DNA from 3 places in the Tsuneonella aeria genome. Region 2 is predicted to be linked to each of the others. Evidence: predicted binding sites of a transcription regulator. Region 2 holds the regulator's gene; each other region holds the start of a gene.
What was found. Region 2 encodes LexA, which represses DNA repair genes until DNA is damaged. Its sites were predicted from a motif close to GTTCCNCNCTTGTTCT; they were not measured.
Positions count from the first base shown of each region.

Region 1 (4,121 bases), on a different contig from region 2:
GCAGGCGGGGATTGGCTTCTCGGTTCTTACCCTGACGCTGACCTACTTCATGTCGGTCTACGCCGCACTCGTGCGGCGAAACACACTCGCTCAGATGCTGCATCATCTTTCCGCAGGGCGCGGCGACGCCGCGACGCTGGTCACCGGCCTTTGTTCAGGAGACGCCAGCGGCGGGCGCATTCAGTTGACCGAGATCGGGGCGAGGGTGCTCGATCTGCTGGAATCGCACCATTCGTACCCTGTGCTCCACTACTTCCGGATGCGGGATCCACGCTACGCGATGGCAAAAGTTGCGTACCTCACGCTCGAAACCGCGACGCTGATCAGGACCGTGCTGGGTCAGCCTTTCGAGGGCCTGAAGAGGTCAGCAGCAGTAAACCTGCTTTGGGGGAGCGGCATGGACCTACTGCAGCAGACCAAGGGCTCCCTTTTGAAAAACTGGGAACACCGCGATGATTGCCAGCCGGACGACAATGAACGGTTTGAATGGTCTGCCACCACCCTCGGTGAGGCTGGCTTGGGGTCATGCGACGGCCCGCAGGCCCGGCGCGCCTATATCGCTGCCCGCCGGGAATGGGTCGGCCTGGCTCGGTCGTTTGCTGAACACATGAGCTACGACTGGACGGCAATAGAGCCGAGCAGTGCACCGCGGCATCACTGAACTGCCTGGCGGATCTCCGGCACCATCTCAGGCGTGACGACTGCGGGGGCGGCAGGCAGAACTTCCGAGCCGCGCCTACCGTTGCGCTCGAGGTCCTCGAGGAGCAGCTTCATTTCAGCTATCTCACGCACCTGCGACTTGATTATCTGGTCGGCAAGCTCGCGAACTCGGGGGTCTGTTATCTGAGATTTGCGCGCATTGTTAATTGCAATCGAGTGGTGAGGGATCATGGACTTCATGAAGCGGGCGTCGTTGTTAAGCTGCTGAGACCGGTTCAACGCAAGTAAGCCTCCGGCGACCAAGAGGGCTCCAGTGACGACAGCAATCTTAAGACCCACGCCTTCGTACATCCGCCACATGTAGGCGAGCATGATAACCGTCATTACGCCTCCCATGATCAGCGATGAGAGGAGCCTGTTCGTACTGAACATTGCATGATCCAGGTCGTAGACAAGCTGGTACATCAGGAGGAACATGACGACAACGGAAGTGGCGACCATCGCTGCCAACCTGCCCCAACCCATCTTCATCATCTGATGCGTATTCTCAGCCATGCCCATTCTCTCCATTAAGCAGCGTAAGCCGAAGCACAGTACAGGGCTTCGAGTGATCTTGCCTCAGTTCCGCGGCCGTCGTTGCGCCTTTCACAGCAGGCCCCCCGACACTACTGTCCTCCCGTCATGTCGTGCCCCGCGTGGGGATCAGCCTCGGGCGCGGCAGGGACCGGCTCAGGCGTTGCCGATGACCTGGCGGGGGTTGGTGCGGTTGGGGCCGCAGCCGAGGAGGTCGATCTACCAGGCGGGGCTGCTTGCGACGTCGGCCGCGCTGAGGCAGCGGGCCGAGAGGCCGGGGTCGATGAACTGCTCATCGGCCTTCCGGCAAGCATGTCCTCCACCATCTTGGCGTCTTCTTGCTGGTTTGCGCGCGTCTGCTGGGCCTGCTGACGCACACGAGCATTTTGCCCCTGATCCAGCACCACGTCGGAGAGCGCTACGCCGCCCTGATGATGCGCCAGCATCTTGCGCATGAAGGTCTCGGCCGGATCACCGCCGACGGCGGCCCTCATCTCGGCTCGCATCCGTTCATGAATAGGCCGGTAGGGCTCAAGACTCCTGGGATCGGCGGGTGCGCCGCTCACCAGCGCCCTCAGCTTCTCGATTTCAGCGGTTTGTTTCCGAATAGTGTCCTCGGCGATGTGGCGAGCATGCTCGGACGGGTTTTGGGCGAGCATGATCTCTGACATCTCAATGGCGCCCCGGTGATGTTCGATGATCTGCTTGACCCAGGTGTCGGATACATCCGCGCCCACCGCCTCCATCATGCGTTGGTTCATCTCGGCCTCGGCCTGAGCAAAGGGGTCGTTGGGATCGGACTCGCCACCGGTGATCGCGCTCGCCTCCGTATCGTCGGCGGACTCGGTACTCTCGCCGCAAGCGGAGAGGGCCGCCGCCGTGGCCAGCGCTAGGAAGATCTTTGAACGCATACCGCTTCTCCTCGGAACTGACTGCAACTGCCGAGCCCGCGCACCGAACAGGATGCGGCTCACCGAGGTAATGCGGGGCGCATCCGAACGCTCCTGGCATTTCGCCGCTGTTCGGACGAGCCCCGCTTGCCCTGGGCTTAGGCAGCCATCGCTGCCATCTGGTCGCAGCTTTCCGCGCAACGCAGGCAAGCCTCCACGCAGTCCTCCATATCGCCGACCTGCTCGCAGCTCGCGGCACAGGCCCGGCAGATCTCCGCGCAGGCTCGGCAGGTTATGGCGTGATGAGCCGAATTACGCGCCATGAAGTTCATGGCCGTCTGGCAGATCTCCGCGCAGTCTAGCATCAGCCGCATATGAGCCGGCTCGGTGTGCTTGCCGCCCATTTCCAAGCAGTGTGTGGCGGCCATCTGGAGGCATATCATGTGGCATTGGTGGCAGTCCTCCATGCACTTCTGCATCTCCGCGGACATCGAGTGGCCCTTACCGAACATTGCATTCTCCTGTTTCGAGGTCCCCGCCCGGCTAACTCTACGGCTGCAGGCTGTGCCCCCCTCTTTCCTCCAGGAGATTGATCGGCAGCCCGTTGCTGACGAGCGACGAGCTGCGCGGGAAGGCGAGCGGTGAGGGCTCTCGCCAGCTGGAACGTATTAATCCGCGTGTGGAGTGGACAGTAGGGCAACGCCCCAATGCAACTGGTGCGACTTCTGAGCCTTGCTGCTGCCTTCGTGCTCATGCTGGCGGGAGGCGCGGCGTTTGCGCACGAGGATCACGAGGACCTCGGGGCAGGCCCGGGCCCAAGCGAGGAGCAGGTCGAAGCACAAGGTGGATCGAGAAAGGCCGCCGTTTCCGCGCACGAAGGCATGGCCGAAGCGCATGAAATGGCAACGGAGGAGCACGAACAAGCCGCCGACGAGAACAAGACGTTCTCCGAGCGCCTCGTCAGTTGGCTCGGCCGGCTACATACCCTTGCGATACACTTCCCGATCGCGATGTTCGTCGGTGCCCTCGGGGTGGAACTGGTCGGCCTGTGGCGCCGTGACCCGTCTCTGAGAACCGCGGTCCATGTGACGCTGGCCGTCGGGGCGATCGGAGCTGTCGGCGCCGCCGCTCTTGGATGGTTCGCGGGCGGCTTCTATCCGCGTCCGCCGCATCCTGTTCTGCCGTACGGGGTGCGGGCACCGGGGGGTTCGACCGGATCAAACGATGCAGGCGGCGCAGACAGGATCGTGGCGAAACCGCTCGTCCCGACTCCCGCGCGAAACGGTAAGCCATCGGACAATGGCGGCGATGCAGCATCTTGCGAAGCGCAACCGGCAAGGCTGGCGGCCAGCAAGCTGGACAACGCGGCGGAGAAGATCTTTCGCTCAGTCATCCTTCCAGAACTTCCATGTTTCGCAGCCGCATGATGTCGTCTTTCGGGCAGGCCGCAGGGATCGTAACTCCATAGAAACGCTCGACATTCGAAATCGGCCATCCCTTTGCATTCTCGCGCAAAAAGCCCCCTCCGCCGCTAATGCGTTGGCCGAAAGGAATGTCGTTGCCGGAATGTGGATCGTGGAGCCCTTCAACAGATGGCAGCAAGGTGCCGCCCGGATCGAACAGGTCCGTCGAATTGCGGCGGGGACCTTTCATCACGACGCAGCCGCGCACCACCGCCAGTTCGCCCCGGATCAGCGCCTCTCCCGCACGTGCAGGCTTCGCGATGGTAATCAGGTGCGGCGATGATGGCGCGCCTTGGCAAGCGGTCAGCGGTATGACCAGGGCGAGCGCCGCAATCCTCACCAGTCTTCGGGCTAGCTGCATGCGAATATCTCCGGGCCGGAATGGAGGTAGATCGAGCCGTCGCGATTGGGGAAGATCCACAGATCCTTCATCCCTTCGCGCGCCGCGACGATGCGCTTGCCGGGGATCACCATGCCTTCCTCGATGAAGCCGTTGGGGTGATCCCACAGCGCCGCGCCTTCATCGGCCTAGAAG
Region 1 is NZ_WTZA01000002.1:546,939-551,059, forward strand. It holds gene GRI40_RS13160 (ion channel) at 1-661, shown strand, start outside; gene GRI40_RS13165 (DUF305 domain-containing protein) at 655-1,215, opposite strand; gene GRI40_RS13170 (DUF305 domain-containing protein) at 1,326-2,144, opposite strand; gene GRI40_RS13175 (four-helix bundle copper-binding protein) at 2,282-2,635, opposite strand; gene GRI40_RS13180 (DUF2231 domain-containing protein) at 2,831-3,550, shown strand; gene GRI40_RS13185 (hypothetical protein) at 3,513-4,007, opposite strand; gene GRI40_RS13190 (hypothetical protein) at 4,115-4,121, opposite strand, start outside.
Region 1: GRI40_RS13175 (four-helix bundle copper-binding protein) is a predicted target of LexA. The motif match lies at 2,688-2,703, and genes of this name have one in related genera.

Region 2 (4,121 bases):
GACGGTGATGCTGGATGGGCGCGTACTGGAGCGCGAAGACCAACCCGCGCAGGCTAGGGTTCGCCTCACGCTCGCCTACCGGGAGGGTGACACCGGGCAGGCACGCAAGGTTCGGGTGAACGTCCCGGCCGACAAGCTGGCCTCCGAGGTTGCGGAAGGTGCGCGTGTCCGCCTGCGCGCGCGCCTGATGCCGCCCGCGGCGCCGATGGTACCGGGCGCTTACGACTTCGCACGGACGGCGTGGTTCTCAGGGCTTTCTGCGACCGGTAGCGCGGTCGGGAGCGTCGAAATTGTGGAGGCGCCGCACCGGCGGGACGCGCTAGCCCGGTGGCAGCGTTCCCTGGCTGAACATGTCCGTTCGCAGGTCGCCGGCTCCGAGGGGAGCATCGCGGCCGCGTTTGCCAGCGGCGACCGCGGTGGCATTTCGGAGCGCGATGAGCAGGCGATGCGCGATTCCGGCCTGACACATCTTCTGTCCATCAGCGGATTGCATGTCAGCGCAGTGATCGCGGGCGCCTATGTCCTTGCCATGCGCTTGTTCGCACTCTGGCCGTGGCTCGCCTTGCGAATTCGGCTGCCCCTGGCGGCGGCCGTTTGTGGCGCAGTGGCAGGCGTCGGCTACACGCTTCTGACGGGGGCGGAGGTGCCGACGGTCCGCAGTTGTATCGGGGCATTGCTCGTCCTGGGGGCGCTGGCCTTGGGACGGGAGCCCCTATCGCTCCGGATGGTGGCAGCAGCGGCCTTCGTGGTGATGCTGTTCTGGCCAGAGGCGGTGGCGAGCCCCGGCTTTCAGATGAGCTTTGCCGCCGTCATCGCGATCGTCGCGCTGCACGGGGCGGGCCCCGTTCGCGCCTTCCTCGCCCCGCGCGAGGAAAGCTGGCTGGAGCGGATGGCGCGGCGGCTCCTGATGCTCCTTCTTACCGGGGTGGTCATCGAATTGACCCTGATGCCGATCGTGCTGTTCCACTTTCATCGCGCGGGCTTTTACGGCGCGTTAGCGAATGTCGTGGCCATCCCGCTGGTGACCTTCGTTACGATGCCCCTGATCGCTGCCGCCCTGCTGTTCGATCTGGTCGGGGCCGGGGCGCCCCTCTGGTGGTTGACCGGGAAGTCGCTTTCGCTTCTGCTCGATATCGCGCAATTCACTGCATCACAGCCGGGCGCGGTCAAGCTCATGCCGCAGATGAGCTGGATTGCGTTCGCGTTGTTTGTCGGCGGGGGCCTGTGGCTGGCGCTTTGGCAAGGCCGCCGGCGGCTGTTCGGGTTAATTCCCGTTGCCGTCGCATCCGGCCTTTTGATTACAACGCCTGTGCCCGATATCCTGGTCGCCAGCGACGGCAAGCATGTTGGCGTGACGGGAGAGGGAGAGCGACTGATCGTCTTGCGCGAAGGGCGAAGCACGTTTGCAAGGGACAACTTGCTGGAGCTGGCAGGGATGCAGGGCGAGCCGCTGCCTATCGGGGAATGGTCAGGCGCGCGGTGCAGCCGGGATTTCTGCACCATGACAATCCACCGGGGCGGCCGCGACTGGACCGTTCTCATGGCGCGCAATCGATCGCGGATCGAAGAACGCGCGCTGTCCGCGGCGTGCCAGCTGTCCGATATCGTCATCGCCGATCGCTGGCTTCCGCGCAGTTGCCGACCGCGCTGGCTGAAGGCGGACCGACGCTATCTAACCGAGAGCGGCGGCCTCGCGATCGACCTTGACGATGCGCACGTGCGCTCGGTTGCCGAAGGGCAAGGCGCCCTTCCCTGGTGGACGAAACGCGGGACTTGAATGTTCCGCCCGCGTCCTAGTGATAACGCCGGAGGAGGCCTGCCAGCTTGCCCTGGACCTGCACTTCGGCAGGCCGGTAGATCTGGGGATCGTAGGCGCCGTTCGCCGGATCGAGCCGGATCATCCCGTTCTCGCGCCGCAGGTACTTCAGAGTCGCTTCCTCGTTCCGGATAAGGGCGACCACGATCTCGCCGTCGCGCGCCGCGTCGGTCTTGCGTACCAGGGCGAAATCGCCGTCGAAGATGCCCGCTTCGATCATGGAATCGCCGGACACCTCGAGCGCGTAGTGTTCCCCGGGGCCAAGCAGCGCGGCCGGAACGGGGAGGGTCGCCTCGCCTTCGAATGCCTCGATCGGAACGCCGGCGGCAATCCGCCCGTGAAGCGGCAGGTCGACAACGTCATTGGCGGGCTCCGGACGGCGATCCGCCTTGAATGCGTGAGTCTCGGCCACTTGCTTCGACCGCGGGGCCGGAACAGAATCACCAGGCTGCCGAACCACCTCCAGCGCGCGGGCGCGATTGGGCAAACGGCGGATGAACCCACGTTCCTCGAGTGCAGAGATCAGTCGGTGGACGCCCGACTTGCTCTTGAGATCGAGCGCGTCCTTCATCTCCTCGAACGACGGCGAAACACCGTCGGCCTCGAGACGAAGCGTGATGAACTGAAGAAGTTCGCGTTGCTTGGCAGTCAGCATGCGTGGGCCCTTTGCAGATGTTACCAAGGCGAATGTTCCGCATCGGAACGAACGTGGAACAATTAGGCAACTTCTGGTGGCGCGTCAAGCGTTGGTGGGTTGCACCGGTTTGGTCGGATGGGTGAGCGCGTTCAGCCCTGAAGCAACCGGCGGGTCGCGGCTTCCACGTCGTCCTCCCGCATGAGACTTTCCCCGACAAGGAACGTTCGGACCCCGGATTCCGCCAGATGCTCGCAGTCAGCGTGCGACCGGATGCCGCTCTCCGCGACGAGAAGAACATGTTCCGGCGCCAATCGCGCGAGCCGCCGGGTGGTATCAAGATCTGTCGTGAAGGTCTTGAGATCGCGGTTGTTTACGCCGACAAGGTGGGACCGGAGCACAGCCGCACGCTCCAGTTCGCGTTCGTGATGGACCTCCACAAGGACATCCATGCCGCGCTCCAGGGCAGCGGCCTCGATTTCGGCCATCTTCGCGTTATCGAGGGCGGCCACGATAAGCAGGACCGCGTCGGCACCAAGGGCGCGCGCTTCAGCGACTTGCCACGGGTCGACCACGAAGTCCTTCCGCAGCACCGGAAGGGCACATGCCCGGCGCGCGTCGGCCAAATAGTCGTCGTGACCCTGGAAGAAGTGTTCGTCGGTCAGCACTGAAAGGCATGCCGCGCCGCCCCGTTGGTATGCGATGGCGTGTTGGGCAGGGCGAAAATCGCTTCGGATCAGGCCTTTGGAGGGCGAAGCTTTCTTTATCTCTGCAATCAGAGCAAACCCATCCCGCGACCGCCGGCGGAGAGCCGCCTCGAACCCGCGGGGTTTTTCCAGGCCGCGCGCTGCGCTATCCAGATCGTCCAGCGTCGCCCGTGCCTTGCGATCGGCGACTTCGAGGCGCTTTCTCGCGCAGATTTCTTCGAGGCGATTCATCGGGCGAGCTCGATCCAGTCAGCAAGCAGCCGCTCAGCGGCGCCCGTATCGAGCGCTTCGGCTGCCATGGCGGCCCCACCGACGTAATCGGTCGCCCGTCCCGCCACCATCAGGGCCGCTGCCGCATTGAAAAGCACCGCGTCGCGATATGGGCCGGGGGCGCCCATCAGCAGCGCCTGAAGGGCGCGCGCGTTATGCCTTGCGTCACCGCCACGGATCGCCTCGATCGGCGCGGTGGGGAGGCCTGCGTCCGATGCACGGGCGCGCCGCATTTCCCATTCATGGCCGCGGACTTCGGCGACCTCGTTGCCACCGGCAAGGCTAAGTTCGTCGAGTCCTTCGTCGCCCGATGCGATCAGCGTCCGCTCGGTGCCGAGCCGCGCCATGGCGTCGGCATAGATGGGAACGTAGGCGGGGCGCGCGATCCCGATCAACTGCATCCCGACCCCGGCGGGATTGGATAGCGGGCCCATCAGGTTGAAAATCGTCCGCCGGGCGAGCCTTTGACGGATGGGCTGGATACGCCGCATCGCAGGGTGGTGGTTGGCAGCGAAGAGGAACCCAATTCCGAGGATTTCCAGAGACTTCTCTGCCGTTCTTCCCGCCGCTTCCATGTCGAGCCCCAGCGCCTCGAGCGTATCGGCGGCGCCGGCCTTGCTGCTGGCCGCGCGGTTCCCGTGCTTTGCCACCGGCACACCGCAGGCCGCGACCACCAGGCTGACGGCGGTGGAGA
Region 2 is NZ_WTZA01000001.1:523,902-528,022, reverse strand. It holds gene GRI40_RS02555 (ComEC/Rec2 family competence protein) at 1-1,777, shown strand, start outside; gene lexA (transcriptional repressor LexA) at 1,794-2,471, opposite strand; gene trpC (indole-3-glycerol phosphate synthase TrpC) at 2,603-3,388, opposite strand; gene trpD (anthranilate phosphoribosyltransferase) at 3,385-4,121, opposite strand, start outside.

Region 3 (4,121 bases), 240 kb from region 2:
CGACCAACGGCTGGGGAGGGGGAGGTTTCCGGGTAAGGCAGCAGCGAAGCGGCGGACGACCGCGCGGGTGGCTCAGGCCACCGAAACGAAGCTGTCGATCACCCGCTTTCGCCCCGCCTGCTCGAACTCGATTTCCAGCTTGTTGCCTTCCTGGTCCACGACTTCGCCGTAACCGAACTTGTCGTGGAACACCCGTTGGCCGACTGCGATGTCCGATCGCGGCTTGGCGGCAAAGCTCGCCGCGCTGCGAGTGACCTCGCGCACGCGATGCGGGGTCTTGTCATACCCGGTGGTCAACGCGCGCTGGAAACCGGGCCCTCGCGTCATGGTGCGGGCGGGCTGCGATGCGGCGACATGGGCGAAGGGATCGTCATGCTCGCTCAACTGCGCGCGCCATAGCGATGCGCCGCCCGTGAGCGTGGTTTCTTCCGTTATGTGTTCCGCCGGCAACTCGCTGACAAAGCGGCTGGGTATGCTGCTGGACCACTGGCCGTAGATGCGCCGGTTGGCCGCGTGAATGATCGTGCAGCGCCGCCGGGCCCGGGTGATCGCGACGTAGGCGAGCCGCCGTTCCTCCTCCAGGCTGGCCATGCCGCCCTCGTCGAGCGCGCGCTGGCTGGGGAACACGCCTTCTTCCCAGCCGGGCAGGAACACGTGATCGAATTCCAGGCCCTTGGCGGCGTGGATGGTCATGATGGTGACCTTTTCCCCCGTGTCGCCCCGGTCGTTGTCCATCACAAGCGCGACATGTTCGAGGAAATCACCCAGCGTGTCGTATTCCTCCATCGCCCGGGCAAGTTCGGACAGGTTTTCCGCCCGGCCGGCGCTTTCCGCGCTCTTGTCCCCGCGCAGCATCGCCTCGTACCCGCTTTCGACGATGACCGTGCGCAGCAATTCGGCGGGCGAAGTGGTCTCCGCCAGTTCGCGCCAGTGCAGGAACTGGCGCATCAGCGCCGCGATCGTGGCGCGCGCGCGGGCCGGCAGCTCGTCGGTATCGGCCAGTTGCAGGGACGCGGCGGCCAAGGGCAACCCGGCGGCGCGGGCATAGCGGTGCATGGTCTCCAGCGTCTTGGCACCCAGGCCGCGCTTTGGCTGGTTGTAGATACGCTCGAACGCCAGGTCGTCGGCAGGGCTGGCGATGACCCGCAGGTACGCCAGCGCGTCGCGAATTTCGGCCCGCTCGTAGAAGCGAAAGCCGCCGACGATCCGGTAATTGAGGCCGATCTGGATGAAACGGTCTTCGAACTCGCGGGTCTGGTACTGGGCGCGGACCAGGATGGCGATCTGGTCCAGCCCGGCGCCTTCGCGTTCCAGCCGCTCGATCTCCTCGCCGATGCGGCGGGCTTCCTCCGGCCCGTCCCACACGCCGATGACGCGGACTTTCTCGCCCGCCGGGATCTGGGTCCACAGCGTCTTGCCCAGGCGTTCGCTGTTCGCGTTGATCAGCCCGCTGGCCGCGCCCAGGATGTGCGGGGTGGAACGATAGTTCTGTTCCAGCTTGATGACCGTGGCGCCGGGGAAATCCTTTTCGAATTTCAGGATATTGGCGACTTCTGCCCCGCGCCAGGAGTAGATAGACTGGTCATCGTCCCCGACAACGCAGATGTTCTTGCGCGCCTGCGCGATCAGCCGCAGCCACAGGTACTGGACCTGGTTGGTGTCCTGATATTCGTCCACCATCACGTATTTGAAACGCTGCTGATACTGGGCCAGCACGTCGTTGTGGGTCCGGAAGATATTCAGCATGTGCAGCAGCAGGTCGCCGAAATCGCAGGCGTTCAGCGCCTTCAGGCGGTCCTGGTACAGACCGTAGAACTGCTGCCCCCGGCCGTTGGCATAGGCTTCGTTCTCCACCGCATCGAGATCCCGCGGATTGAGCCCACGGTTCTTCCAGCGGTCGATCAGGCCGGCAAGCTGCCGCGCCGGCCAGCGCTTTTCGTCCAGCCCATGTTCGGTGATCAGCGCCTTCAGCAACCGCAACTGATCGTCGGTGTCGATGATCGTGTAGTTCGCTTGCAGGCCGACCAGCTCCGCGTGGCGGCGCAGCATCCGGGCGCCGATGGAATGGAACGTGCCCAGCCAGGGCATCCCTTCCACCGCATCACCAATATGGCGGCCGACCCGTTCGCGCATCTCACGCGCGGCCTTGTTGGTGAAGGTGACGCACAGGATCTCGCTCGGCCAGGCGCGCCGGGTCGCGACCAGGTGCGCCAGCCGCGCGGTGAGGGCGGCCGTCTTTCCCGTGCCCGCCCCGGCCAGCATCAGCACGGGGCCTTCGGTCGTCAGCACCGCCTGTTGCTGCGGTTCGTTCAGCCCCATCGCATAGGGCGGAATACCGTTTTCCGGCGTGGGAGGCAGGGGCGCGGGCGTCATGGCAGGCGCGAACAGCTAGGGAACACGCGTGCTGCACGCAAGGGGCCAGCGGAACCGTCCGCGATTGCCGTGCGTAGTGCGGTGCAGAAACGATACGGAGAGTGCTTCATGAACAAGCTGATCCTCGCCGGCGCGGCCGCGCTGGCTTTCGCCGTTCCCGCTATCGCGCAGGACGCGGTCGTGACCTCCAGTGGGGACGTCTACGTTCTCACGCCCACCCAGCAGACGGTGTACGATGCCTGGCCGGTGGAGCGCCAGACGATCTACACCGCGTGGCCGAACACCTACCGCGTCTATTACTGGACGCTCACCGAACCGCAGCAGACCGGGTGGTGGGCCCTGACTGACGAGCAGCGCGCGCAAGTGTACGCGATGACGCCCGAGCAGCGCGCGGCGACCTGGGCCTCGATCGAAAACCAGGTCATGCGCACGCGGTCGGCCAGCGCTTCGCCCACCGCGATGGCAGCAGCGACGGCGGCGGTGAATGCCAATGACAGCCCGCCGCAAATGGTGGCGGGCGAAGTCGTCCAGACCACTCCTGCTGCCACGACTGCCGCGGGCGGGGAATATCCGCTTTGCAGCGCGACCATCACCGATAGCTGCCGCAACCCGCGCGAAGCCGGCAAGAATTACGGCAATCGCCCGCTCAACTACTGGCCCGGCAAGCCTGCTAGCGAGATTCCGGGCAAGCTGCCGCAGCGCTGATCAGCGGCGAACCGACAATGAAAAGGGCGCCCTTGGGGAGGCGCCCTTTTTTATGCGGGGGACGTTTCGCCGGGCGTTCCGGCCGCCTTGCGCAGGAGCCAGAGCTTGCCCTTGCCCACCTTGCGTTCCGCCTCGATCTCGAGGGATCGCACGTCAACCGTCTCCCTGGCGCTTGTTTCGGCGGCGATCAGTGTCGCCGGGCCGATCCAGCCGAGGCGGCCCATTCGGTCGAGGGCCACCGCGGCAGCGCCCGTGCCATACGGCGGATCGAGCAGGACAAGGTCGTATGGGGCGGGGACCGGCCCCAGGTCCATAACCGAACCGCGGCGCACCTCGGCCCGGTCGCGCGCACCGACAGCGGCGATGTTCGCCCGGATGACATCGATCGCCCCGGCGTCGTTCTCGACAAAAAGGCACGACGCGGCCCCGCGCGACAGCGCCTCTATCCCCAGCGCGCCGGAACCGGCGAACAGGTCCGCCACCACCAGGCCATCGAAAGTGCCAAGCCGGCTCGCGAGCATGTTGAACAGCGTTTCCCGCGTGCGGTCGGCAGTGGGGCGCGTCAGATCGCCCTTGGGGGCGGCCAGCTTGCGGCCGCGCCATTCGCCGGCAATGATCCTCATCGCAAGCTCTTGCGCAGACGCTCTACCTGCGCTTGCGGGATCTCCGCCGCCGCGCCGCGCGGCAGGTCGCCCAGGTTGAACGGACCGTAACCCACTCGCAGCAGCCGGCTGACTTGCAGGCCCAGGTGTTCGAGAACGCGGCGAACCTCGCGATTCTTGCCTTCGGTGAGGGTCATCACGATCCAGCGGTTGCGGCCCTTGCCGCTGTCGAGGTCCGCCTCGATCTTGCCGTAGCGAACACCGTCGATCTCCACCCCTTCGATCAGGTCGTCGAGCTGGCTCTGCGTCACATCGCCGAACGCCCGCGCGCGGTAGGTGCGGGGCACGTTGGACGACGGCAGTTCCAGCGCGCGCTTCAGCTCGCCGTCGTTGGTCAGCAACAGCAGCCCTTCGGTGTTCATGTCGAGCCGGCCAACGGGC
Region 3 is NZ_WTZA01000001.1:282,131-286,251, forward strand. It holds gene GRI40_RS01375 (ATP-dependent helicase) at 73-2,373, opposite strand; gene GRI40_RS01380 (hypothetical protein) at 2,482-3,078, shown strand; gene rsmD (16S rRNA (guanine(966)-N(2))-methyltransferase RsmD) at 3,129-3,701, opposite strand; gene GRI40_RS01390 (pseudouridine synthase) at 3,698-4,121, opposite strand, start outside.
Region 3: GRI40_RS01375 (ATP-dependent helicase) is a predicted target of LexA. The motif match lies at 2,382-2,397, and genes of this name have one in related genera.